Regions from separate parts of the Exiguobacterium sp. TDN 0502 genome, predicted to be linked through region 1. Evidence: a T-box and tRNA genes for the amino acid it is inferred to sense, from the RefSeq annotation. Region 1 holds a T-box; the other regions hold tRNA genes.
The links. The T-box of region 1 lies ahead of argS (arginine--tRNA ligase). A T-box ahead of a tRNA ligase gene usually reads a tRNA of that ligase, here a tRNA-Arg.

Region 1 (8,221 bases):
AACGACGTAGAACGCTTGCTCAAAACGGTACGTTTCGAGACGATAGACGGCAGCTGCTAAGTCACGTGTCGCATAAAGCGTCGCGCCATCTTTCTTTTTAATCAAGGCAGGTGGCATACCTTCTGCTTCGAGGTCGACGACCATTGCCCCTTCTGACTCGACGAGGAGATCTTTTTCTTCGAGCAAATCGATGACGTGTTGCATCTTATCGTTGTAGAAGGCTTCTCCGTTCAAGCTGTCGAATTTAACACCGAGCATCTCATAGACACGGTTGAACTCAACGAGTGAAACTTCACGGAACCACGTCCAAAGCGTCGTCGCCTGCTCATCACCTTGCTCGAGTTTTTTGAACCAGAGACGTCCTTCATCTTCAAGAGCTGGATTCGTTTCCGCTTCTTCGTGGAACCGGACGTATAATTTCAACAATTCCTTGATTGGTTCTGCACGAACTGCCTCTTCCTCACCCCACATCGTGTAAGCCACCATCAATTTCCCGAACTGTGTTCCCCAGTCCCCTAAGTGGTTGACACCAACGACGTCGTAACCTTTTTTACGTGAGATTTGGTTGAGCGCGTTCCCGATGACCGTCGAACGCAAGTGACCCATCGAGAAGGGTTTCGCGATGTTTGGTGATGAAAAATCAGTAACGATCGTTTTTCCATTCGCTTCACTTGATCCGAACGCCTCTTGCTCCGTCAAGACTTGGTTGACGATTTCTTGCGAGACGACTTCCCGGTTCAAGAAGACGTTGATGTAAGGACCAACAGCTTGAACGTTCGAGAACAACGGCGTGTCAATTTTTTCTGCGAGCTCCGAAGCAATCATGTTCGGTGCTTTACGGAATGCTTTCGCGAGCATGAAACATGGGAATGCCAGATCTCCATGATCTTCATGTTTCGGTTGCTCGATCAGTTGTTCGATTTGTTCAACCGATAAGGCACCTTCCATGACGTGATGTAATACTTCTGCATACTGCGCTTTATAACTCATCTTTATTTCCTCCTGCTTCACTGATTTTTTGGCAATAAAAAACGCCCCTTGCGCCACGCGCAAAGAGACGGAATGACCGCGGTACCACTCTTCTTGGTGTCATTTCGACACCCACCTTGTTCGGGGATAACGGGGTTCCCCCGGCTACGCCTTTTCCATCAGGAATCGGGCAGCGTCTCAGAAGTGCGTTTCACGACCGGTTCGTCCTCAGGCTTCCACCATTCCCTGATTCGCTAGTTGACGAATATCAACCGTTACTCTCTTCATCATTGACTGTATTCGATATCTTTCACATTATACGCAATTCTTTCTTTTCTCTCAACCTTATTTTTTTGGTAAATGGCTTATCAAAATTTCCACAATTCGGGTATAGGAATAAAAGATACTTCTCAGGGGGAGGGATGTTTCATGCGCTACTACCAACATGTAGCCCGGACGAGCTGGATCGTCTTCGGTCTCGTCGCCTTGACATTATTAGTGATCGGCATCGTTCATCCACCAACCTTCCATCCTTCTGTCTCCATCATCAACACTCTTTATTTATTCGGACTCGTTCTCCTGTTTCAGTTCGATAATGTTCGTCGTGGTGGCATTTACTATACATTCCAAGAAGGCATCATCTTATTTTTATTCCTCAATTACGGTTTAACGTACGCCTTGATTTTAAGCCAAGTCGGGATTCTCGTCTTTCAATTCATGTCTCATCGAAAAGCGATTCGTTGGAAACGTTTCGTTTATCTCTACCCGATCAATGCCTTGTTCGATTTAGTCTACATCTCGCTTCCGGCCTTTGCGTATTATGCGCTCGGCGGACCAATCGGTTCCAGCTTTACGTATACAAAAGCTTTGATTCCCTTCACCGGCTTTTTGATCACCGTCTTCCTTGTCTCTTACTTCCAATGTCTGTTCGTCAATCGCTTCCTCTACTTGAAATACGATTGGCAACGTCTCGTGAAGTTGCAGTCCCTCGTCTACGGGATCAGCATGTTAAGTGCTCTACTCGGGATCTGGTTCTACGATGAAAGTCCGCTCGTCGCGGCTACAGTATCCGCCTTGATTCTTTTCTTGTTCAAACGTCTGTTGCAAGAGCGTGGTGACTCCCTTGAAGCAAACGATAATGCCAAGCGATTCGATGATGCGAAGGAACACTTGTTGATTTCCCGCTTCGAACGCGAGACGATCGATTCACTGCTCCTCGATTTACCACATCTGTTGCCGTTTTCTGAAGGTTGGATCTCAATTCAACAACAGCGGAAACAAGTCATCTATAACATTCGGACGAAACAACCGATTGACGTGTTACCACTGTTTCATTCCTTGACAGCCGACGATTTGCATACCCCGATCATCTATGGTCTTCGTTGTGACTGGGGCAACGATATTCAAATCGGATTGCCTGTCGATCGTCACTCGATGCTAGCGATTCCTTCGATTACGAGTGGAGAGGTCGATGTCTCGATCATCCTGTTCCATCAAGTCGCAGACGCCTATGATGCGACGAATGCCGACGAATTATCTCGTTTGCTCCGTATCTTTTGTCGCGTCTTAGAACGCTCTCGTGAAACGGTTCAACTCTACACGGAAAGTCGGACCGATGCCTTGACCGAATTGCCGAATAGTCGTGCCTTTTACGAACACGGTCGGCAGGAGTTTGCTGCTGACTGTTATCCGCTCTCTGTGATCCTATTTGATATCGATCATTTTAAACGCGTCAACGATACGTACGGTCATAAGGTCGGCGATCTCGTCCTTCGTGAACTCGGTCGACGGATTCAGGCAATCCAATTACAACATGATGACGTCTTTGCTGCTCGTTACGGCGGGGAGGAATTCGTGCTTCTGTTACGAAATGGTAGTCAAGAGGCTGCTATCCAAATCGCCGAGACGATCCGCCATGCCGTCATGGATCGTCCCTTCCTCGTCGATGGTCACCGACTGTCCTTAACCGTCAGCCTCGGAATTGATACAGTGGAAGAAAGATATCAACGAACGTTCGAAGAATCACTCCGTCAAGCCGACCATGCACTCTATGTCGGCGGAAAACATAACGGACGCAATTGTACCGCACATTACGCAAATCTTTGAAAGGTCGTGACTCTCTTGTCGATTACGGAACTTGAAATGACGCTACCGACATCACAAACTCACCGGACGATTCGAATTCATCGTCCGCCACATCTGGATCCTTCTGAAGCGTTACCGGTGATTTATATGCACGACGGACAAAACGTCTTCAGTGGAGAAACCGCCTCGTTCGGAAAAGGTTGGGAGATCCACCTTGCGCTACAGCAGACTCAGATTCCGGCGATGGTCGTTGCGATCGACAGCCCGGAAGACGGAATGGATCGATACGATGATTACGCCCCTTGGAGTGACGAAGCCTTATTGATGCGGACTGCCTATCCCTCGCACCGGACATCGATCGGAGGAAATGGAAAAGTCTATATGGACTGGATCATCCGTGAATTGAAGCCATATATCGATGCCAACTACGCGACTCGTCCGGATGATACGACGATGATCGGCAGTTCGATGGGTGGCGTCATCTCGCTTTACGGTCTGTTTGCTTATCCCGAAGTCATCACCCGCGTTGCTGCCCTGTCGACTGCCGGATGGGCGAACTTCTCCTCACTTCTCGAATTCATTGAACGCAGTCCGTCTCTTTCTGCTGAACACCGTTGTTATATGGATGTCGGCACAAAAGAAGTGAGTGGTCCGATGACCGAGACGGATTATCTGCATACGAATGATGTCTTAGCGCGAGCAGTCGAACAGAAATTACGCCATAGTCGTTATGCGGTCATCCCGGAAGCGATTCATCACGAGACGGCTTGGTCCAAACGATTACCCGATATTTTGCGCTTTTTATTTCCTTCTTCTTAATTGCACAAAAAAGGGGCTGACTCAAAAGTCAGTTGCTACAAAGATAAGGGTGGCAGAATGATGATCTGCCACCCTTATCTCGTAAAAAAGAATGACTCATTACACGCCACTCCTACAGGAAAAAGCGCATTTTTGCGCTGTCAGAGACAAACAAGACCCGCTTTCCTGCTTGAACGAAGCAGGAAAACGGGCTTGTGTCTCGCCTGAGGAAAGGGCGTGAAAAGACGAGTCATTCTTTTTTGAGTCAACCTCTTTTTGCATTGCCTTATACTAATTCTTCTTGTTGCTCTTTTTCATAACGGTTGCGCGGATGCTCCCGGCATTCATCGGAACACGAACGCATGACTTTTGGTTCGCATTCTTCACAGCAGAAGTGCTGACGATTACATTCCGGGTTTGCACAATTAACGTAGCGTGTCTCCGCTTTTCCACAGTAGTAACATTCTGAGACGACAGAAGGGTTGACCGCATTGACAGGCACTTGTACACGCTCATCAAAGACGTATAGTTCGCCTTCCCAGTCTTCTCCTTGTGTCTGCTCATCTTTTCCGTACATGACGACTCCGCCTTTTAAGTGGAAGATATCATCACTCTGTTGCCGTTTACGGAAGTACGCCGTGAATTTCTCACAACGCACACCACCCGTACAATATGTGAGAACCTTTTTCCCTTCAAATAAATGCTCGTTTTCGTCCAGCCACTCCGGGAATTCCCGTGACGCATTGACATCAACTTTTACCGCATTCTTGAAGTGTCCGAGGTCATATTCGTAGTTGTTGCGTACATCGAGAATGACGACGTCCTCTTGTTTCATCATTTCTTTCCACTCTGCTGGTTCAAGATACGCAGCGTGTTCTTCTGGTACGTTGAATTCATCCTCAAAACGCCATGTGACGAGTTCTTTTTTGTAACGGACAAATATCTTTTTGAAGGCGTGCTCTTCGACTTCATCGATTTTGAATTCGATGTCCGCGAATCTTGGATCCGCCGTCAAATCCTTCATGTATTGATCCGTCTGTTCGACCGTTCCAGAGAGTGTGCCATTGATTCCTTCTGGTGCAATCAAAATCCGTCCTTTGATACCGAGCTCCTTACAGTAAGCAAGATGCTCTTTCGTCAGTTGTTCCGCATGTTCAATCGGAACATACTTGTAAAATAATAGTACGCGATAAGGTTTCATATTCCTCATTAGCCCCCATGTCAGTTTTTTGCAGTAAAACGAACGTTGGCAAACGAAGCGTCTAGCTATTGACTAGCTGGGAACGCCTGCAAAACGCACCCATTTAAGTATGATACCAACTCCATTTCAAATGCACAATCTTCATTTATCGTTTCACTTTCAAGGAATTTCATTCCCTTTCTGAATCAGAAAGAGGTAAAATAAAAAATAGTAGTACATCTTGCAAGGAGGATTCCGAATGCTCCACACACTTCGTGACTGGATTGAGCAGATGATTTTTTTTCTCCAAGACTTACCTGGAGGAGCTGCCACCGGTTTAATTGCCCCGTTTCTTGAGTCTTTGTTTCCTTTCCTGCCACTCGTCCTGATCATTTCCGCCAATGCGGCGACTTATGGTTTTGGTATGGGTGTTCTTGTATCTTGGGTCGGGAGCATGCTTGGATCACTCGTCGTCTTCGCTTGTATTCGATATTTATTCCGCCGTCCGGTCACCCGGTGGCTTGAAAAACATCATACTGCGCAACAGTGGATCGAACGCGTTCGTCACATGAGTCCGATTTCACTTGGATTCTTTTTCTCGCTTCCATTCATGCCTGCGTTCATCATCACGTCCATCTCCGCCATGATTCAGCTATCCTTGCGGACGTACTTGATTGCCGCTGGCGCTGGTCGTTTGATTGTCGTGATCATCTTCTCACTGATCGGAAAGGAATGGTCGACGTTCCTCGAACGTCCGATCCGTCTTGTTTTCCTCTTTTTGATCTTACTCGCTATCTGGGGAATCAGTCGCGGGACGGAAGAATGGTTAAAACGTCGCGCCCTCTCAAAGCGTTCGGATCATTTGCGTGAAATCGAAGATAAAATCGAGCGCCCTTCTGAATAATACATTCGGGGCTGACTCAAAAGTCAGTTTCTACAAAGATAAGGGTGGCAGAATGATGAGCTGCCATCCTTACCTCATAACAAAAAGAATGACGCGTTTCACGCAACTCCTACAGGAAAAAGCGCATCTTTGCGCTGTCAGAGACGAACAAGCCAGTTTTCCTGCTTGAATAAAGCAGGAAAACTGGCTTGTGTCTCGCCTGAGGAAAGGGCGTGAAAAGACGCGTCATTCTTTTTTGAGTCATCCTCTTTTTCATGTATACAGATTCCTCGTTGCTTCCAGTAGGTCTTTTGTACCTTTTATTTCTCTATAAATTTTACCAAAATAACGTTCAAACAATGTTCAATATTGAAAACGCTTACAATTAATTGGTAAGACCAATATCACTATAATATTTGTGTTTTTACCATAAAAATTAGGATAGCTTTTCCAGAAACGACATCCTTATAATGAATTTACATTCATTCCATAAAGGAGGCGTCCTCATGCACCAAGTGTCCGAAGTTCAGAAGAACGAAACGACCCAGTCCGCTTCAGCCATCGTTGAAAGTGCTACTTTTCAACAACTGATCCGTCAAAAGAATGGTTTCATTCTTCCCGCTATCAGTTTTTGTCTTATTTTTTATTTCACGCTTCCGATTTTGACAAGTTACTTTACCTTTTTGAACCAGCCAGTACTCGGTGATATTACAGGTGCATGGATTTTCGCTTTTGCCCAGTTCATCATGACATGGACGTTTTGCATGATGTATAGCAAAAAAGCACGTAGCTTTGATCGACTCGTCGAACAGATCAAGGAGGAGTCGAAATGAATTATACTGCCGTTGCCTTATTTGCCGCGATCGTCGGTTTGACGCTCGTCATTACATACTTTGCTGCCCGTAAAACAAAAACAGCTAATGATTTTTATACAGCAGACGGTGGACTCACTGGTGCACAAAACGGAATGGCGATCGCAGGTGACTATATGTCAGCCGCCTCGTTCCTCGGGATTGCCGGGATGATTGCCTTAGCCGGCTTCGATGGGTTCTTCTACTCGATCGGTTTCCTCGTTGCCTATCTCGTCGTCTTGTACCTCGTTGCCGAACCACTTCGGAACCTCGGGAAGTATACGATGGCGGACATGATTGCTGCTCGTTTTAACGCATCAAAAGTTCGCGGAGTCGCTGCCATGAATTCAATCGCGATTTCGATTTTCTACATGATTGCGCAACTCGTCGGTGCGGGTGCCTTGATTGAACTGTTATTAGGTATTCCTTACACGACGAGTGTCATCATCGTCGGGATCTTGATGACGGTCTACGTCGTCTTCGGTGGTATGACCGCGACATCATGGGTCCAAATCATCAAAGCCCTCCTGTTGATGGCAGGAACGGCTGTCATCTCATTCATGGTCTTCGCAAAGTTTGATTTTTCGATCTTCAAGATGTTTGCGGAAGTCAAACAAGCTACGCCACTCGGTGATGCGTTCTTGAATCCCGGAAATAAGTTCAAATTACCACTCGATACGATTTCGCTGAATCTCGCGCTCGTTCTCGGAACAGCCGGATTACCACATATTTTGATTCGTTTCTTTACTGTCAAAGATGCTCCGACGGCTCGACAATCCGTCGTGTATGCGACCTGGATCATCGGCGTCTTTTATATCTTGACGATTTTCCTCGGCTTCGGTGCTGCCGCTTTCGTCGGTTCTGAAGATATCATCGCTGCTAACGCTGCCGGTAACATGGCTGCCCCTCTGCTCGCGAGAGCACTCGGTGGCGATTTACTCTTTGCGTTCGTCGCCGCGGTCGCTTTTGCGACGATTCTCGCCGTCGTGGCAGGTCTTGTCCTATCCGCCGCGTCTGCCTTTGCTCATGACTTCTATAGTCATATTCTACGTAAAGGACAAGCGACCGAAAAAGAACAGATGACGGCAGCACGACTCGCCTCGATTGCTGTTGCTTTGATTTCGATGGTACTGGCATTATTCGCTCAAACGATGAACGTCGCGTTCCTCGTCTCGCTCGCCTTTGCTGTCGCGGCAAGTGCCAACTTGCCAGTCATTCTCTTGACGATCTTCTGGCGCCGTTTCAATACTGGCGGAGCAGTCACAGGTATGGTCGTCGGGTTATTCTCTTCACTGATTCTCGTCGCACTCAGTCCCAATCTTTGGGCAGTCGACGGTTCAGCCTTGTTCGTCGGGGAAGCCCTCTTCCCGCTGGCGAATCCAGGAATCGTCTCCATCCCGCTTGGCTTCCTCGGAGCCATCGCCGGGACGTTGTTGACGAAATCGAACGAAGTTG
Region 2 (8,221 bases), on a different contig from region 1:
CAAGTGAAGCTCAGCTTTTTCTTTGTCTGTGAAGAAACCAGTACATTCGAGAACGATGTCAACACCGAGCTCGCCCCATGGGAGTTCTTCTGGGTTGCGGTTAGCAAGTGTTTTGATTTCTTTACCGTTGACGAGGAAGTAACCGTCGTGTACTTCAACTTCGCCGTCGAAACGACCTTGAGTCGTATCATATTTGAGAAGGTGTGCAAGCATTTTAGTGTCTGTAAGGTCGTTGATCGCGACTACTTCGATTCCATCGAATTGAAGAATTTGACGAAGTGCCAAACGTCCGATACGTCCAAATCCGTTAATACCAACTTTTACTGCCATGATAATTTTCCTCCTTTTAATGTAAAGCGAGTTATCTATTATTCAAAAGGGGGTTACCCTTTCAAAATCGAAGCTGCTGCGCCTTCATCCGTAATCAGGATGATGTCAGGCGACTGTTTGACATAGGCGTTAATCGCTTCCGCCTTCGAATGACCACCTGCGACGACGATGACGTGTTCGACTTGCTTCAAGTCATCCAGTTGGAGACCAACCGTCTTGACCCGGTGCACGATGTTCCCGTCTCGGTCGAAGTAATATCCGAATGCTTCCGCTACTGCCTGTTCATGTTCCAGTCGGGTCAGGAGATTCTCAGACGCGCGACGACGTTTTGCCATCGTTTTCGCCTCACCAATTCCATGTACCACGATTGAAGCACCTTTAATCATTTGAAGCACATTTTTTATGCTCGGCTCTTCGATCATCTTGACGAACGTCTCTGTACTGACCATGTCCGGGATGTGAAGCAGATGATAATCACTTTGAGCGCGTGATGCCATCCGTGAGCATACTGTGTTCGCTTGTAGTTCGAGCGTTTCTCCCAGTCCTCCGCGTGCCGGAACGAACGTCATTGGACGGTGTTCCTTGTCTGGCGACATCATCGCCGCGACGGAAGCCATCGTCGTACCGCCTGTGACAGCGATCGTATTGTGATGGTCTGAAGAAAGCTCTCGTTTGAGCCGTGCGACGGTCGCCCGTCCCATGTCTCGTTGTACCCAGAAGGTCTCATCGGAATCACCCGGTACGATGACGACGTCCCGTACTCCGAGTCTCTCTTTCAAGGCTTTCGCCATGTCTGAGATCCCTGCGAGTTCTCCCATGATGCTGTGCATGCTGCGAAGAACGTTTCGTCCTTCATCCGTCAAGGACATCCCTTGCGTCGCGACCTCTAGGAGGTCTTGTTGCTTCAAGAAGTCGACTTCCCGCCGTAAGACGCGTTCCGTCAAGCCAAGGCTTGTCGCAAGCGTACGTCGTCCGATCGGTTGCATCAGTCGTACGTAATGAAGGATGTCGTAGCGTGTCTGCATTTCTTCGATCAGATCAGGCACGATTCGTTTTTGGATCTGGACTAACTGCCGAATCATGTATTTCCCTCTCCTCTCAAGTAGCTGGACGCTTTTCGTCCCGCATGTCATAACGTGTCCCACTTGGTACACCGTTATCATAACAGTCCGTTTCTCGCCTTGCAAGTCTGGTTTCTCAAGTTTTTTGAAGTAAGCGTTTTCTTACTATTTCCGTCTCGAATTTGCCATAACTCCAGATTTCCTCGTCATGCATGACGACCGGAATCTCATATAAGAACCGTAGACTGAGCGCTTCATCCTGATCGATGTTGACTTCCTCGAACGTCCATTCTGGAAACTCATCGAGTACGAAGTCGAGTAAGATGGCGGCCTCTTCACATAGCGTACATCCCGGACGTGAATAGAGTGTTAAGTGTCTGTGTCGTTTTAATCCCATTCTGATTGTGCCTTCCTTTGCTGCATCGATTTTTTCGTCAAACCAAGCGTTGCCCGGTATTTCGCGACCGTCCGTCGTGCGACTGTCAGACCGTCCGCCTGCAGACGATCCGTCAATTGCTGATCACTCAGCGGTCGATCGCTGTGCTGAATGTATTCGGCGATCCGCCGTTTGATTAAAAAACTCGAATCCCCGGTCTTCGTCCGTGAGACGAACAAATCTTCTAAGGCAACCAGACCATGGACCGTCTCGACGTACTTCGAGGCAATCGCCCGTCCGATCGTAGACGGATGATGCCCCGTCGCCTCAGCGACTTGTTTTTTCGTCAATGGCTCGAGGTGCAGTTCGCCCTTAAACCAGCGTTCTTGTCGCTCAAGCAAGACTTCAAGGATCGTCTGCATCGTGACACGCCGTCGTTCGTACGCGCGTAAAAAAGGCGTTGCCTCTTTTAATTCGAGCCACGTCTGATCCGTATCGAGTGTCATCCAGTCGATCTGAAGTTTTCCATCTAACAGGTGAATCCGTGCTTCTGCTGTAACTGATCGTTCTTCTTTAGGAAGATCCGGTGTCCGGCTCAGCCGTGTCAGACGTTTTCGCAACCGCGCTCGATCCTGTTCACTGTACTGAGCGAATACCTGACTCGCCGGTTCATGTCGCAACCGATTCGTCAGTCCGACCAATTCCGCGTCGTTTAGCTCGATCGCCTGTAACCACTGGCACTCGCGCTCCGAGCGGGCAGCGATGCCGACTGGTTCACATTGTTGCAAGAGTATCCGTGCTTCTGTAATCGTTGCAGCGTCGGTCGAGAAGGATGCAGCGAGCTGCTCGTCCGATGTCCGCAATAAACCGTCCGCTTCTAAATACACGATGAGTTGTTCCGCCATATATCCTATTTCCTGTCTGACTGATTCTAAACGTATTTGTGCAAGAAGCTCGTCTTCATAGGATGCCAAATGTCCTGCCATCTGCTCGACCTCTAGCGAAACCTGATTCGGGTAATGACGATGCAACCGTCGTTTCAACCGTCGCCATTCCTCCTCGAGCTCTGCTGCCGGTTGCTCAAGTACATGTAACTGATACTGTTGTGACGCCGATAACGTCATCTGCTGCGTCTGTTCCTGGCGTTGATCCATCGATTCCCCTCCCTGCTTCTTCTATTATAGAAGAAACGTTTTGAAAAACGTGCTCTGAACCTTTCTCGTAACGTTAAGGAAAAGAAAAGTCATGCTTACCTATTGCTTTTCTGAAAAAATGTCGTTATACTATTAATTGTTCAGTACATCAGATGCACCCGTAGCTCAGGGGATAGAGCACTGGTTTCCGGTACCAGGTGTCGGGAGTTCGAATCTCTCCGGGTGTACCATTTATTCAACTACAAGGCAATGCCAGAAATGGTATTGCCTTTTTTCTATATTGATATGTTTCATTTGCCCTTGTAATGGAAAAATACCTAAAAGTCGCATCGTATCTTTTGACCAATATTGACCAAAGGATTATGATAAGGATAAGTCGAATAGGAAGCTACATACCAACTATAAGGAGGCAAAGACTATGTTAATTCCAACAGTCATCGAACAAACAAACCGCGGGGAACGTGCCTACGATATCTACTCACGTTTGCTAAAAGACCGCATCATTCTTCTCGGGAGCGCGATTGACGACAACGTCGCCAACTCAGTCGTTGCCCAGCTTCTGTTCTTAGCAGCAGAAGATCCAGATAAGGAAATCTCGCTTTACATCAACAGCCCAGGTGGTTCGATCACTGCCGGTATGGCGATTTACGATACAATGAACTTCATCAAACCGCAAGTCTCAACGATTTGTATCGGTATGGCAGCATCAATGGGTGCATTCTTACTCCAAGCGGGCGCAAAAGGAAAACGTTTCGCGTTACCAAACGCTGAAATCATGATCCACCAACCACTCGGTGGTACTCAAGGTCAAGCATCGGATATCAAAATCCATGCGGAGCGTATCATCAAAATGCGTGAGCACCTCAACAAAATCATGGCTGAAAACACAGGACAACCACTTGAAGTCATCGAACGCGATACAGAGCGTGACAACTTCATGTCAGCACAAGCGGCTGCTGATTACGGTCTCATCGACCGCGTCATGGAACGTGCATAAGTCATCTAGAGTGTCTCCTTCGGGAGGCACTTTTTTTATATCCATAGGAAACCGAAGTCTTGTTGGTTATCGTTGCATACAAAAAACCTCCCGTTCCTTGTAGAACGAGAGGTCACTGATCAGTCGATCAAGTCTGTGATGTCTGAAACGATATCGTGGTTTTCACGAATCAGCGAGTAGATCGCGTTCGCATGTGGCGAAAGCTCTTCTTCTGCTTGCAGTTGTTTCAGGAATAAGGATGTTGCGAACGCAACGAGCGTACTTTTCGGTACACCGATTGATTTTGCTTTTTTCGTTAATACTTCATCAAACTTCGCATCGACTGTCAGCGAAATACGTTTCTTTTCGTTAGCCATTTCAAAAACTCCTTAATTCGAACATTTAGTTGCATCGACTATATATTATAGTAGACTATGGTTCATCCCGCAAGCGACCCTCTTATAAGGCCCCTGTCATCGACTCTCCATTCCGGACTTTTTCAGCGATTTGATCAATCTTCCGCAACCGGTGATTGATCCCTGATTTTGAGATGGAGCCGTTTTCGACCATCTCGCCGAGCTCTTGTAACGTCACGTCTTGATGCGTCACACGCAAAATCGCAATCTCCTTCAGCTTATCCGGTAAGACGTCAAGACCGACCGTCCGCTCAAGGAACTTGATGTTCTCGACTTGGCGTAATGCCGCACCGACCGTCTTGTTGAGGTTTGCTGTCTCACAGTTAACAAGACGGTTGACCGAGTTGCGCATGTCTTTTAGGATGCGGACGTCCTCGAACCGGAGCATCGATTGTGTCGCATCAACGAGCTTGAGGAAATCGGAAATCTTCTCGCTCTCCTTGATGTAGAGGATGTGTCCCTTTTTCCGTTCAATCGCTTTCGCGTTCAAATCAAAGACGTTCGATAGACCACGGAGCGCTGCATTATGTTCTTCGTATAAGCTGAAGATCTCTAGGTGATACGATGACGTCGCCGGATTGTTAAGTGAACCGCCCGCGAGGAACGCACCTCGTAGATAAGCACGTGCTTTTCGTTCATCGTTTAGGATCGTGTCACTGATTGAACGAATCATCGTAAATCCTTCTCCAAGAATCCCAAGGTCCTGCAAAATCTTATCCGCTTGTTGTTTGACACGAACGATATAGACATTATTTTTTTTCAGACGCATTTTCTTCCGGACGAGTAGATCAAGATGGACGCCGTATGCTTTTTTCAAAAGCGAATAAATCCGGCGCGCAATCGAAGCGTTCTCAGTCGAGATATCGAGTGTCAGACCACGTCCGAGACCGAACGAGATCGCACCGTTCATCCGGGCAAGTGCCGCGAGTTCCGCTTTCATCTCGTGATCGGTGATCGGAATCTGTGTTAATTCTTTTTTGACTTCTGAGGCAAAGCTCATGTCAGCTCCTCCTTCCCTTCGAGTTGACGCATCCGTCGAATCGACAATACCTTTCGCATGACAAGGCTTGCGACGGCATCGGAATCATGACGGATGAAGTGATGGTTGTAATCGACGATATCGTCTGCCAGCACTTCGACGCCTGCGAGCTCGAATTGTTTTTCATTATAGGTGACGATGTCGGCGTGATCCTTCTGGTATTTCTTCAGGTAGCTCGCATCGATCGATTCATTATTGACGATGATCGTATCGACAACACCTTGCCCGAGGAATCGTTCAAGCGTCGACAGATGTTCGTTGGCAGTGAACGCCGTCGTCTCACCCGGTTGCGTCATGACGTTACAGATGTAGACGACTGGTGCAAGCGATTGCTGAATCGCTTCGCGGATTTCTTCAATCAGGACGTTCGGGATGATACTCGTATAGAGACTACCCGGACCGAGCACGATGACATCGGCATCGAGAATCGCCTGAATCGCTTCCGGTACCGGACGGACGTCCTGTTCCTCAAGGAAGATTCGTTCAATCTTCTTGCCGACCTTCGGAATCAGTGATTCGCCTTTGACGACTGTTCCGTCCTCAAACTCGGCACACAACGTAATCGTCCGCTCCGTTGCCGGATAGACCTTCCCTTCCGCATTCAACAATTGCCCCATGACCCCGATTGCTTCGACGAATGAACCGTTACAGAGCTGCGTCGCTGCCGTCAGCATCAGGTTTCCGAGCGAATGCCCGTGTAGTCCTTCTCCCGTCTCAAAGCGATACTGCATGATCCGGTCCATCAGCGTTTCCGATTTTGATAAGGAGACGATGACGTTGCGAATATCACCGGGCGGCAACATGTTGAATTCCGTCCGCAGACGACCTGAACTGCCGCCGTCATCGGCGACCGTGACGATGGCGGTGATATCAAGCGGGTAATGTTTCAGTCCACGAAGAAGCGTCGAGAGTCCTGTTCCGCCGCCGATGGCGACGACCTTGCGTTCCCATTTCATCACTTCTCCTCCTTCGCGTGGACGTAATCCCGGTGATTCGTCTCGATATGATAGTGGGTCGCGAATTCTTTGCTGATTGCTTCTGCGAACGTGATCGAGCGGTGTTTTCCGCCGGTACAGCCAAGCGCGATGACGAGTTGCGACTTCCCTTCCCGCTCGTATTGCGGAATCAGGAACTCGAGTAAATCAACGAGTTTTTTATAGAACAGCTTCGCTTCCGGCCATTGCATGACGTACGACGCCACTTCCTCGTCGAGTCCCGTTTTGGGGCGCAGTTCCGGAATGTAGAACGGATTCGGCAAGAAGCGTAGATCAAACACGAGATCGGCGTCGAGCGGCAAGCCGTGTTTGAAACCGAACGACATGACGTTGACTGTGAACGGAATCCGCGTTCCTTCCGTGAATTCCTTCAAGAGACGTTCTTTTAAGGCGAGCGGCTTGATGTCACTCGTATCGATCAGCATCTGCGCCTTATCGCGGAATCCTTCAAGCAGCGTCCGCTCCCGTTCGATTCCGATCAATGGTGAATCCGTCGGTGCGAGCGGATGCGAACGACGTGATTCCTTATAACGGCGTACGAGGACGTCATTGCGGGCATCCAGATAAAGCATCCGGATTTGCAATTTCGTCTTTTTTAAATCCTCATAGACGACAAAGAAACTGTCGATGAAATCACGCGCGCGGGTATCGATGGCAACGGCGATTTTAGGACGCACTTGTCCGATGACTTCGATGAGGTGTGGCAGTAACGTCGGTGGCAGATTATCGACACAAAAATAACCTAAATCTTCAAAGCTATTCATTGCGACAGTCTTTCCAGCCCCACTCATTCCCGTGATGATGACAAGTTGCGGTTGATTCTGTTCCATCTTTTCGCCCTCCAGACAACAGTTCCGTGTGTATTTTTCACTTCGTTCTCAGTATATCATAAAAAAAGAGCCAGCTTCACTGAAGTCTCCTTCAATGAAGCTGGTTCGCGATTACGCGTGTGAGGATTCTTGTAACTCTTCAATCAACGCCTCGATATAATGCTGTGCGTTTTGTGCGGCAATCGAACCATCATTCGTTGCTGTAACGACTTGACGTAACGTTTTTTCACGAACGTCACCAGCAGCAAAGATTCCTTTGATGTTCGTTTCCATGCCTTCGTTCGTCACGACGTAACCTTGATCGTTCAAGATGCCGAGATCCTGGACGTAGCCCGTGATTGGGTTCATCCCGATATAGATGAAGACACCATCGATCGGATGCGTCGTCACATCAGCTGTTTTGGTGTTGATCAGCTCGATCGCGCCGACCTTCCCGTCCTGTTCATTGATCTGTTTGACCGTATGGTTCCAGATGAAGTCGATTTTCGGGTTATCGAACGCACGTTTTTGAAGGATTTTTTGAGCGCGGAGCTCATCACGACGGTGTACGATCGTGACTTTTTTCGCGAAGCGCGTCAAGTAGACACCTTCTTCAACGGCTGAGTCGCCACCGCCGATGACGAACAGTTCTTTTTCTTTAAAGAACGCGCCATCACAAACGGCACAGTACGAGACACCGCGACCGCCGAGCTCTTCTTCACCCGGTACGCCGATTTTTTTATATTGTGCACCCGATGCGATGATGATTGCACGTGCGTAGTAATCTTTGTTGTGCGCATGAATCGTTTTGTACGCTTTTCCGTCTTCGATGCTGCGGACGTCACCGTACGCATATTCCGCACCGAATGCTTTCGAGTGGTCGAACATCTTTTGTGAGAGATCCGGTCCGAGGATGCTGTCGTATCCTGGATAGTTCTCGATATCTTCCGTGTTCGCCATCTGACCGCCCGGAATCCCGCGTTCGATCATCAATGTCGACAGGTTCGCACGTGATGCGTAAAGTGCGGCTGTCATCCCAGCAGGACCTGCCCCGATGATGATGAC
Region 3 (8,221 bases), on a different contig from region 1:
ATGAAACACGGCACGCGGCTTGACGTCGCCGTCCGGTTCGCAGAGACTGATGCCTACGGTCATATGAATAACCGGGTACCATTCGTCTATTTCGAGGATGTTCGGACGTTGATGTTAGAAGAAACCGGATATTCGCTTGCAGACGACGGGATCATCGTCGTTGCGGATGCCCAGTGTAACTACATTCGCCAAGTCTATCCAAGGGCGCGTCTCGCTGTCTATGCGTATCCGGTACACGTCGGTAGCGCATCGTGTGACGTCCATTACGCAGCGTTTGATGAACAGGAGGAACTGATGTTCACAGGACGGACATCGATGGTCCAAATCGATCGCTCAGGGAAAGCATTCCCGTGGAGTGAAGCGTATAAAAATTCCTTGCAGAATCGATTCGAATCCGTTATCATTTGATAATGAGTTCACATATTCGAAAACGACTCACTAGTACGTTATTAGTGAAGGGAGATTTCTTAATCATGGAAAAAACATTCAAAGTCATCGCGGATTCAGGCATTCACGCTCGTCCGGCTACTCAGCTCGTCAACACAGCTTCTAAATTCCAATCAGACATCAACTTGGAATACAACGGGAAGACTGTCAACTTGAAGTCAATCATGGGTGTTCTTTCACTCGGAATCGCGAAAGATTCAGATATCAAAATCGTTGCAAACGGTGACGATGCTTCTGAAGCAATCACGACTCTTTCAGATATGCTGACTAGCGAAGGTCTTGCTCAGTAATCCTGTAATCGTACATTCTCGGACGCCGGTCTTGCACCGTCGTCCTTTTTTGTTACCATAAGGTAGAGAGAAAGAGGTGGAGAAGAGTGAATCGAGCGATTGGAGTACTGGATTCCGGAGTCGGGGGTTTGACGGTCGCACGTGAATTGATGCGACAGTTACCCCATGAGCGAATCATTTATGTCGGGGATACATTACGGTGTCCGTATGGTCCTCGTCCAGAAGAGGAGATTCGTGAGTTTACGTGGGAGATGATTGATTATCTCGTGCAACAAGATGTGAAATTGATCGTGATCGCCTGTAACACAGCCACGGCTGTTGTTTTAAAAGAAGCGCGAGAACGTTTAACTATACCTGTCATCGGTGTCATCGATCCGGGTGCGCGAGCAGCCGTCAAAGTAACGCGTACGAAACGGATCGGTGTCATCGGGACGAAGATGACGATTACAAGTAATTCCTACGAGAAGGCGTTGCGCCACGTAGAAGGACAAGTCGTCGTCGAATCATTAGCCTGTCCACCGTTCGTTCCGCTCGTCGAGTCGATGCAGACGGATGGTGCGTACGTCGAACGTGTCGTCGCCAATACATTACGACCATTGATGAATTACGATATGGATACATTGATCCTCGGGTGCACCCATTACCCGCTTCTAGCAGACGTGATTGGACGGGTCATCGGACCAGGCGTCCAGCTAATCTCTTCAGGAGACGAGACGGCACTTGAGGTCGCAGCACTACTTGACTACAATACTATTTCAGCAGATGTGACACAAATTCCGGAACATCGTTATTACGCGACAGGCGATATCCGCTCATTTGATCAGATTGCAACGGATTGGCTCGATCAGACCATCCATGCGGAGCGCATCGTGCTTGGAACGGAGGAAGATTAAATGCGGATAGACCAACGAACGGCGGACCGTCTCCGACCTGTTCAGTTATCGATTGATATCAATAAACACGCGGAAGGTTCAGTTTTGATTGAACTCGGTGATACGAAAGTTCTCTGTACGGCAACCGTCGAGGAAAAAGTACCACCGTTCCTGCGCGGTAAACGCCAGGGCTGGATCAACGCAGAATATTCGATGTTACCGCGGGCAACGGCTCAGCGGACGGCACGAGAAGCCGTCCGTGGGAAACAGACGGGACGGACGATGGAAATCCAGCGTCTGATCAGCCGTGCGCTTCGGGCGGTCGTCGATTTAGAAAAACTTGGAGAGCGGACGATCTGGATCGATTGTGACGTCATTCAGGCAGATGGTGGGACACGGACGGCATCGATCACGGGTGGTTTCTTAGCACTTGTCCGAGCGGTCGACCAATTGATTCAAGCCGGGAAACTGACGGATACGCCAATCAAAGAGGGCATTGCAGCGATCTCGGTCGGAATCGTCGACGCACATGTCTTACTCGATTTATGTTACGAGGAGGACGCGGCGGCGGAAGTCGATTTCAACCTTGTCATGACGTCGTCCGGTAAAATCGTCGAGATGCAGGCGACAGGGGAAGAGTCGACATTTTCTCGTCAAGAGATGCTCGATATGCTCGAACTTGGGGAAAAAGGTATTAAGGAACTGATTGAAGCCGGTCGTGAGGCGCTCGGTGTGTCATGGTGGTACGTAGGAGAAGAAGTGGGGGAGCAGAGATGAAGGTCATCGTCGCAACACATAACGCCGGTAAAGTGAAGGAACTCGAAAGCATGCTCGGGCGTCTCGGTTATACGGTCGAATCATTACTCGATCACACCGATGCTCCGGAAACAGACGAAACAGGTGAGACATTCGAGGAGAATGCACTCTTGAAAGCAACAGAGGCTGCTGCGTACTTTGGTCACGCGGTACTTGCTGATGATTCAGGTCTTGAAGTTGATGCCTTAGACGGCGCACCAGGTGTCTACTCGGCACGATTCGCGGGACTTGAAAAATCCGATGCCGCAAACAATGCTTTGTTACTTGAAAAATTACACGATGTACCGGAAGACAAGCGGACGGCTCGCTTTGTTTGTGTACTCGCGCTTGCGAAACCAACGGGTGAGACACTCACGGTTCGCGGCACGATGGAAGGGCGAATCGGGTTTGAAGCGACCGGTTCGAACGGTTTCGGGTATGATCCATTGTTCGTCACGGGGAGTGGGAAAACCACCGCTGAGTTGACGAAGGAAGAAAAAGCGATGATCAGTCATCGCGGCAATGCACTACGCAAACTCGAACAGGACTTAACTACTTTCTTAGGAGTGTGATGAAGATGAGAGCGTTGATCGTTAGTGATAGCCATGGACTAGAACAAGAACTGCTTACGATATTCGAACGTCATCAGGACGTGGATGTGGCATTTCATTGTGGGGACTCCCAATTGACGCGCGACATCGAATCATTATATCCATATCGTGTTGTACGAGGGAACTGCGACTATGGCCATGACTTCCCCGAAGAAGTCATATCGGAAATGGACGGTCATACGGTGCTCTGCGTCCACGGACACCGCCAGGACGTTAAGTATAGCCTAGACGTCTTGCAACACCATGCAAACGAAAAGCGGGTTGACATCGTATTATACGGTCATTCTCACGTTGCCAAGGCGGAACATCGGGATGGCGTGTTATTCATTAATCCAGGATCGATCCGGATGCCGCGACATCGTCCAGATAAGACCTATGCGATTCTTGAAGTAGATCAGGAACGTTATTCCGTTGATTTTCTTGACGTGAACGGGGACCGAGTCAATGCCCTCCATATTGACGGAACATTTTCGTAATAAAATAAATGCAATCTTTGTAATGTGATTGACACGAAAGAATTGTTTTAGTATAGTTTATTCGTGTTGACACGTCCCAATAGCTCAGCAGGATAGAGCAACGGCCTTCTAAGCCGTCGGTCGGGGGTTCGAATCCCTCTTGGGACGCTATAATTAAAATAGAGACTGCCCTTACGAGGGTGGTCTCTTTTTTTTATTCCGGTATTCGATTATAATTAAGGTATCATGAACTCGAAAGGGATGATTATGATGTGGAAGAAAGTCGGAACAGTCCTATTACTCAGTACGTTTCTTGCAGGATGTAGTGAGATTTCCAATACAGTCGATGATGCGAAACAACAAGTCCACGATGTGAAGAATCGTGTCGATTATGCTGGTGAACTCCAAGGCATTGCGAAAGACACGGCGCAAGTCACGTCAGATCTATCCACTTCTTTGAACGAAGCGGCTACTACAGCACGCGAATCGGCGAACCCGGAGCAGGCCCTCGATCAGCAAATCGAAAAATTGAAGGAAAATGGAACGATCGACCGGTTCAATCAGGAACTGGATCAGATTGATCAACGCTTGGCGGGGCTTGAAAATCCACCGCAAGAGTTGCAGAATTTAAGTGCGAAACTCAAACAGTACGTGAATCAGTCGGAAGAGATCACACGGCTGCTTGAAACGGATGTCTCGCTCGAATCATTCAATCGATTAGGTATTGAACAAGCGGGTAAACTACAGGATGCGATTACGAACTGGACGTCCTTGCTTGATCCGTTTACAAACTAAAGAAGGAGTGTCGGAAGATGGGGGCATCCCGCTGGATGGAGTATGAACTAGAAACAGAACAAGCACGGATTCTTCGCTTACCTGCTTCTGAACAAGAACGATTGATTGTCGAATTAGAGACGGACCAATTGACAGGAGAAGATGTCTTACACCGGCTCTACGTCATTCAACCGCTCTTATTGCATGATCGTGAGCGGTATGAAACTGTCGCAGAACGATTTCTTGAAATCGAGGGTGTCGAGCAGGTGCTCGCACTCTTTCTTTATGAACTGGGAGAACGCTATCCAATGAAGCTTGCATTGCGCTCGGCGTCGCCTTATTTACCGTATGGCCTTGCGCTTCGACTGGACGAAATCAAAAAAAAGATGAGTGTCCGAGAACAAAAGACGTCTACGGTTCAGACGAGTACTATGACAGAGCGGCCGGTAGCGCCAGGAACAGAGCTGATGCATGTGTTACGACACGGGAATTGGGTTGAACAGATGCGCTATCTGACAGGAGCTGAATTCGAACGGACACCTGCGCTCATGGAATACATCACAGACAAGTATCTGCGTGCTCAAGAGACAGCACATCAAAGTCTACTTGTCATCGATCAGTTATTAGGAAGCGTACTTGATCATTTGTCCTATCCGACAATCATTCAGGTGCCACACGTAGACGTGTACTGGACGATCTCATCACGCCAAGATTTAGACGAAGTGTTGCTTGTCCATCAACAGGAGCAACAAACGTTACTCGCATCGATGCACATGCTACAACGAATGGACCCGTTTCGGGCATTGCTCGTCTTACGGTCGGATCAACTGATTCATCTTGAAGAACGAGAAGCAATCGGGTCAGATATGGAGAAATGGTTCGCTGCGTGCGAAGAACTCGCGGGTCTGACGTTTGAGAAGGAAGAAACGGAACGCGACCTAAGCCCGCTAGCACAGCAGCTATATCGAGCGTCGCATATCCTCTATCCGGAAGTCATCGCATTCGAACAGATTTACTTCGATTGAGACATCTGGAAACGATTCGTTCAACAGTGGTAATCGTCGGAACGATTGTGCTATAATGTGACTTGTTGTACACACATGTACGCTAATTGACAATTTTGGAGGGACTCAGCATGACTGCAAAATGGGAAAAACAATCAGGTAGCCTCGGCGTCCTCACGTATGAAGCGCCTGCTGAAGCATTTGATAAAGCGGTAGACCAAGCGTTCAAGAAAGTCGTTAAGACTTTGAACACACCTGGTTTCCGTAAAGGAAAAATGCCACGCGCAATGTTCAACAAAATGTACGGTGAAGAAGCACTGTACCAAGATGCACTCGATATCCTTTATAAGGACACAATCGAAGGTGCAGTCGTCGAATCAGGAATCGAGCCAATCGCGCTTGAAAACATCGACGTCGAAACACTCGAAAAAGGCAAACCAGTAGAATTCAAAATCACGTTCGTCATCGAGCCAGAAGCTACACTCGGTGAGTACAAAGGTCTTGAGTACACAGCAGTTGAAACGAATGTTACTGACGAAGACGTCGACGCTGAACTCAAAACATTACAAGAACGCGGTGCGGAACTCGTCGTTAAAGAAGATGGCGTCATCGAGAATGGCGATACAGTCGTATTCGACTTCGCAGGTTTCGATGGGGAAAACCAATTCGACGGCGGAACTGCTGAGAACTACTCACTCGTCATCGGTTCTGGAAACTTCATTCCTGGATTCGAAGAGCAAATGGTCGGTTTAAAAACTGGCGAGCAAAAAGATCTTGAAGTGACATTCCCTGAGGAATACCACGAAGCATCACTCGCTGGAAAACCAGTTACATTCAAAGTAACAATCCATGAAGTCAAAGCGCAAGAGCTCCCTGAATTGACAGATGAGTTCGCTAAAGAGATGGATGAAGAAGTTTCTTCACTCGACGAGTTGAAAACAAAAATCCGTACACGTCTCGAAAACACACGCAAACAAGAAGCGGACGCTTCAATGCGCGATGAGTTAGTCGAAGCGGCTACGAAAAACGCGACAGTTGATCTTCCAGAAGTCATGGTCGAAAACGAAGTTGAGCGTATGGTTCAAGAGTTCACACAACGTATTCAATCACAAGGTATCGACCTCAACATGTACTTCCAGTTGACTGGAACGACAGAAGAGGCAATGCGTTCTGAAATGAAAGAGCAAGCGGAAGAGCGCGTTAAAGCACGTCTCGTCCTCAAGCAAATCGTTGCTGACGAAAAAATCGAAGTAACAGACGAGGAAACTCAAACTGAACTTCAATCCATGTCAGAACTCTACAACATTCCTGCAGATCAACTTGAAACGATGCTTGCACCACAAGGCGGTCTTGAAACGCTTAAAGGCGATCTTCAATTCCGTAAAGCTATCGATGTTCTCGTCGACAACGCAAAAGCAAAATAAGCCATTCCATGGTTTTCGATCGACTTCAAGCCCAATTTCTGGTCTTGGAGTCGATTTTTTTGTACGATAGGTCAAACAAGGACAAACAATCCTTGGTTCAGGACATCAAACTGTAAATCGTTCGTCCAGGATTTGAAAGACTTTCCTTGTTCATGCTACAATCATAAATAGTAAAACGTGAGACGGGATGCTACGGGCGTCCATACAATTTCCACGTTAAAGGGGTGGACCTTTATGTTTAAATTCAACGAAGAAAAAGGTCAGCTAAAATGTTCTTTCTGTGGAAAGACACAAGAACAAGTACGCAAACTTGTTGCTGGACCTGGCGTTTACATTTGCGACGAGTGTATCGAACTCTGCAATGAAATCGTAGAGGAAGAACTCGGTACAGAAGAAGAAGTCGAGCTGAAGAATGTTCCGAAACCGCATGAAATTCGTACGACACTTGACGATTATGTCATCGGTCAAGAGAAAGCGAAAAAATCGTTGTCTGTAGCGATGTATAATCACTACAAACGCATCAATGCTGGTGGTCGCGCAGATGATGTCGAGCTCTCAAAATCGAACATCGTCATGATCGGGCCAACAGGTAGCGGTAAGACACTTCTTGCCCAAACGATGGCACGTATCTTGAACGTACCGTTTGCGATTGCAGATGCAACAAGTTTGACGGAAGCAGGTTATGTCGGTGAAGACGTCGAGAACATCCTGTTGAAACTCATCCAAGCAGCGGATTACGATGTCGAGAAGGCTGAAAAAGGCATCATCTACATTGATGAGATCGATAAAATCGCTCGTAAATCAGAAAATCCGTCAATCACACGTGACGTTTCTGGTGAGGGTGTTCAACAAGCCTTGCTGAAGATTTTGGAAGGAACGGTTGCGAGTGTACCGCCACAAGGTGGACGGAAACATCCGCATCAAGAATTCATCCAAATCGATACGACGAACATCTTGTTCATCGTTGGTGGCGCATTCGATGGGATCGATCAGTCGATCAAACGTCGTCTCGGTAAAAAAGTCATTGGCTTCGGAAACGATTCAGAGAACCGAAACCTCACACAAAAAGAAATTCTAGCAGCTGCATTACCAGAAGATCTTCAAAAGTTCGGTTTGATTCCTGAGTTCATCGGTCGTTTGCCAGTCATGGCGACACTCGAGCCACTTGATGAAGAGGCACTCGTTCAAATCTTGACGAAACCGAAAAATGCCCTCGTGAAACAATACAAGAAAATGCTTCAACTTGATGATGTCGAACTCGACTTCACGGAAGATGCACTTCTTGAGATTGCGAAGCTCGCAATCGAACGTAAAACAGGTGCGCGTGGTCTTCGTTCGATCATCGAAGAAACGATGCTAGATATCATGTTCGAAATCCCATCGCGTGAAGACATCGCGAAAGTCATCATTACAGCAGAAACGTTGACTGGTAAACGTGGTCCAACGCTTGAGTTGAAAGATGGTACAATTGAACATGGGAAAGAAAAAGAAACGGCGTAACACCGTGACAAATCGGCTCGGAGGCTACTTGTACGCCTTTCCGAGCCTT

Region 2: it has a tRNA-Arg gene. The T-box ahead of argS (arginine--tRNA ligase) is inferred to sense a tRNA for this amino acid. The anticodon was not compared.
Region 3: it has a tRNA-Arg gene. The T-box ahead of argS (arginine--tRNA ligase) is inferred to sense a tRNA for this amino acid. The anticodon was not compared.

Annotation. Positions count from the first base shown of each region.
Region 1 covers NZ_JBOZGJ010000011.1:50,492-58,712, reverse strand. The annotation lists gene argS (arginine--tRNA ligase) at 1-990, opposite strand, end outside; T-box leader at 1,051-1,269, opposite strand; gene ACRPK8_RS12005 (GGDEF domain-containing protein) at 1,399-3,075, shown strand; gene ACRPK8_RS12000 (alpha/beta hydrolase) at 3,091-3,873, shown strand; gene ACRPK8_RS11995 (rhodanese-related sulfurtransferase) at 4,139-5,053, opposite strand; gene ACRPK8_RS11990 (TVP38/TMEM64 family protein) at 5,292-5,936, shown strand; gene ACRPK8_RS11985 (DUF485 domain-containing protein) at 6,422-6,748, shown strand; gene ACRPK8_RS11980 (solute symporter family protein) at 6,745-8,221, shown strand, end outside.
Region 2 covers NZ_JBOZGJ010000001.1:382,843-391,063, forward strand. The annotation lists gene gap (type I glyceraldehyde-3-phosphate dehydrogenase) at 1-330, opposite strand, end outside; gene ACRPK8_RS01860 (sugar-binding transcriptional regulator) at 384-1,409, opposite strand; gene ACRPK8_RS01865 (glutaredoxin family protein) at 1,528-1,788, opposite strand; gene ACRPK8_RS01870 (RNA polymerase subunit sigma-54) at 1,779-2,921, opposite strand; tRNA gene ACRPK8_RS01875 (tRNA-Arg) at 3,076-3,151, shown strand; partial or broken gene clpP (ATP-dependent Clp endopeptidase proteolytic subunit ClpP) at 3,334-3,918, shown strand; gene ACRPK8_RS01885 (hypothetical protein) at 4,038-4,274, opposite strand; gene whiA (DNA-binding protein WhiA) at 4,357-5,313, opposite strand; gene ACRPK8_RS01895 (gluconeogenesis factor YvcK family protein) at 5,310-6,308, opposite strand; gene rapZ (RNase adapter RapZ) at 6,308-7,177, opposite strand; gene trxB (thioredoxin-disulfide reductase) at 7,289-8,221, opposite strand, start outside.
Region 3 covers NZ_JBOZGJ010000001.1:119,324-127,544, reverse strand. The annotation lists gene ACRPK8_RS00620 (acyl-CoA thioesterase) at 1-408, shown strand, start outside; gene ACRPK8_RS00615 (phosphocarrier protein HPr) at 474-737, shown strand; gene racE (glutamate racemase) at 824-1,630, shown strand; gene rph (ribonuclease PH) at 1,631-2,386, shown strand; gene ACRPK8_RS00600 (XTP/dITP diphosphatase) at 2,383-2,976, shown strand; gene ACRPK8_RS00595 (metallophosphoesterase family protein) at 2,982-3,491, shown strand; tRNA gene ACRPK8_RS00590 (tRNA-Arg) at 3,565-3,638, shown strand; gene ACRPK8_RS00585 (hypothetical protein) at 3,741-4,265, shown strand; gene ACRPK8_RS00580 (hypothetical protein) at 4,283-5,269, shown strand; gene tig (trigger factor) at 5,380-6,672, shown strand; gene clpX (ATP-dependent protease ATP-binding subunit ClpX) at 6,907-8,172, shown strand.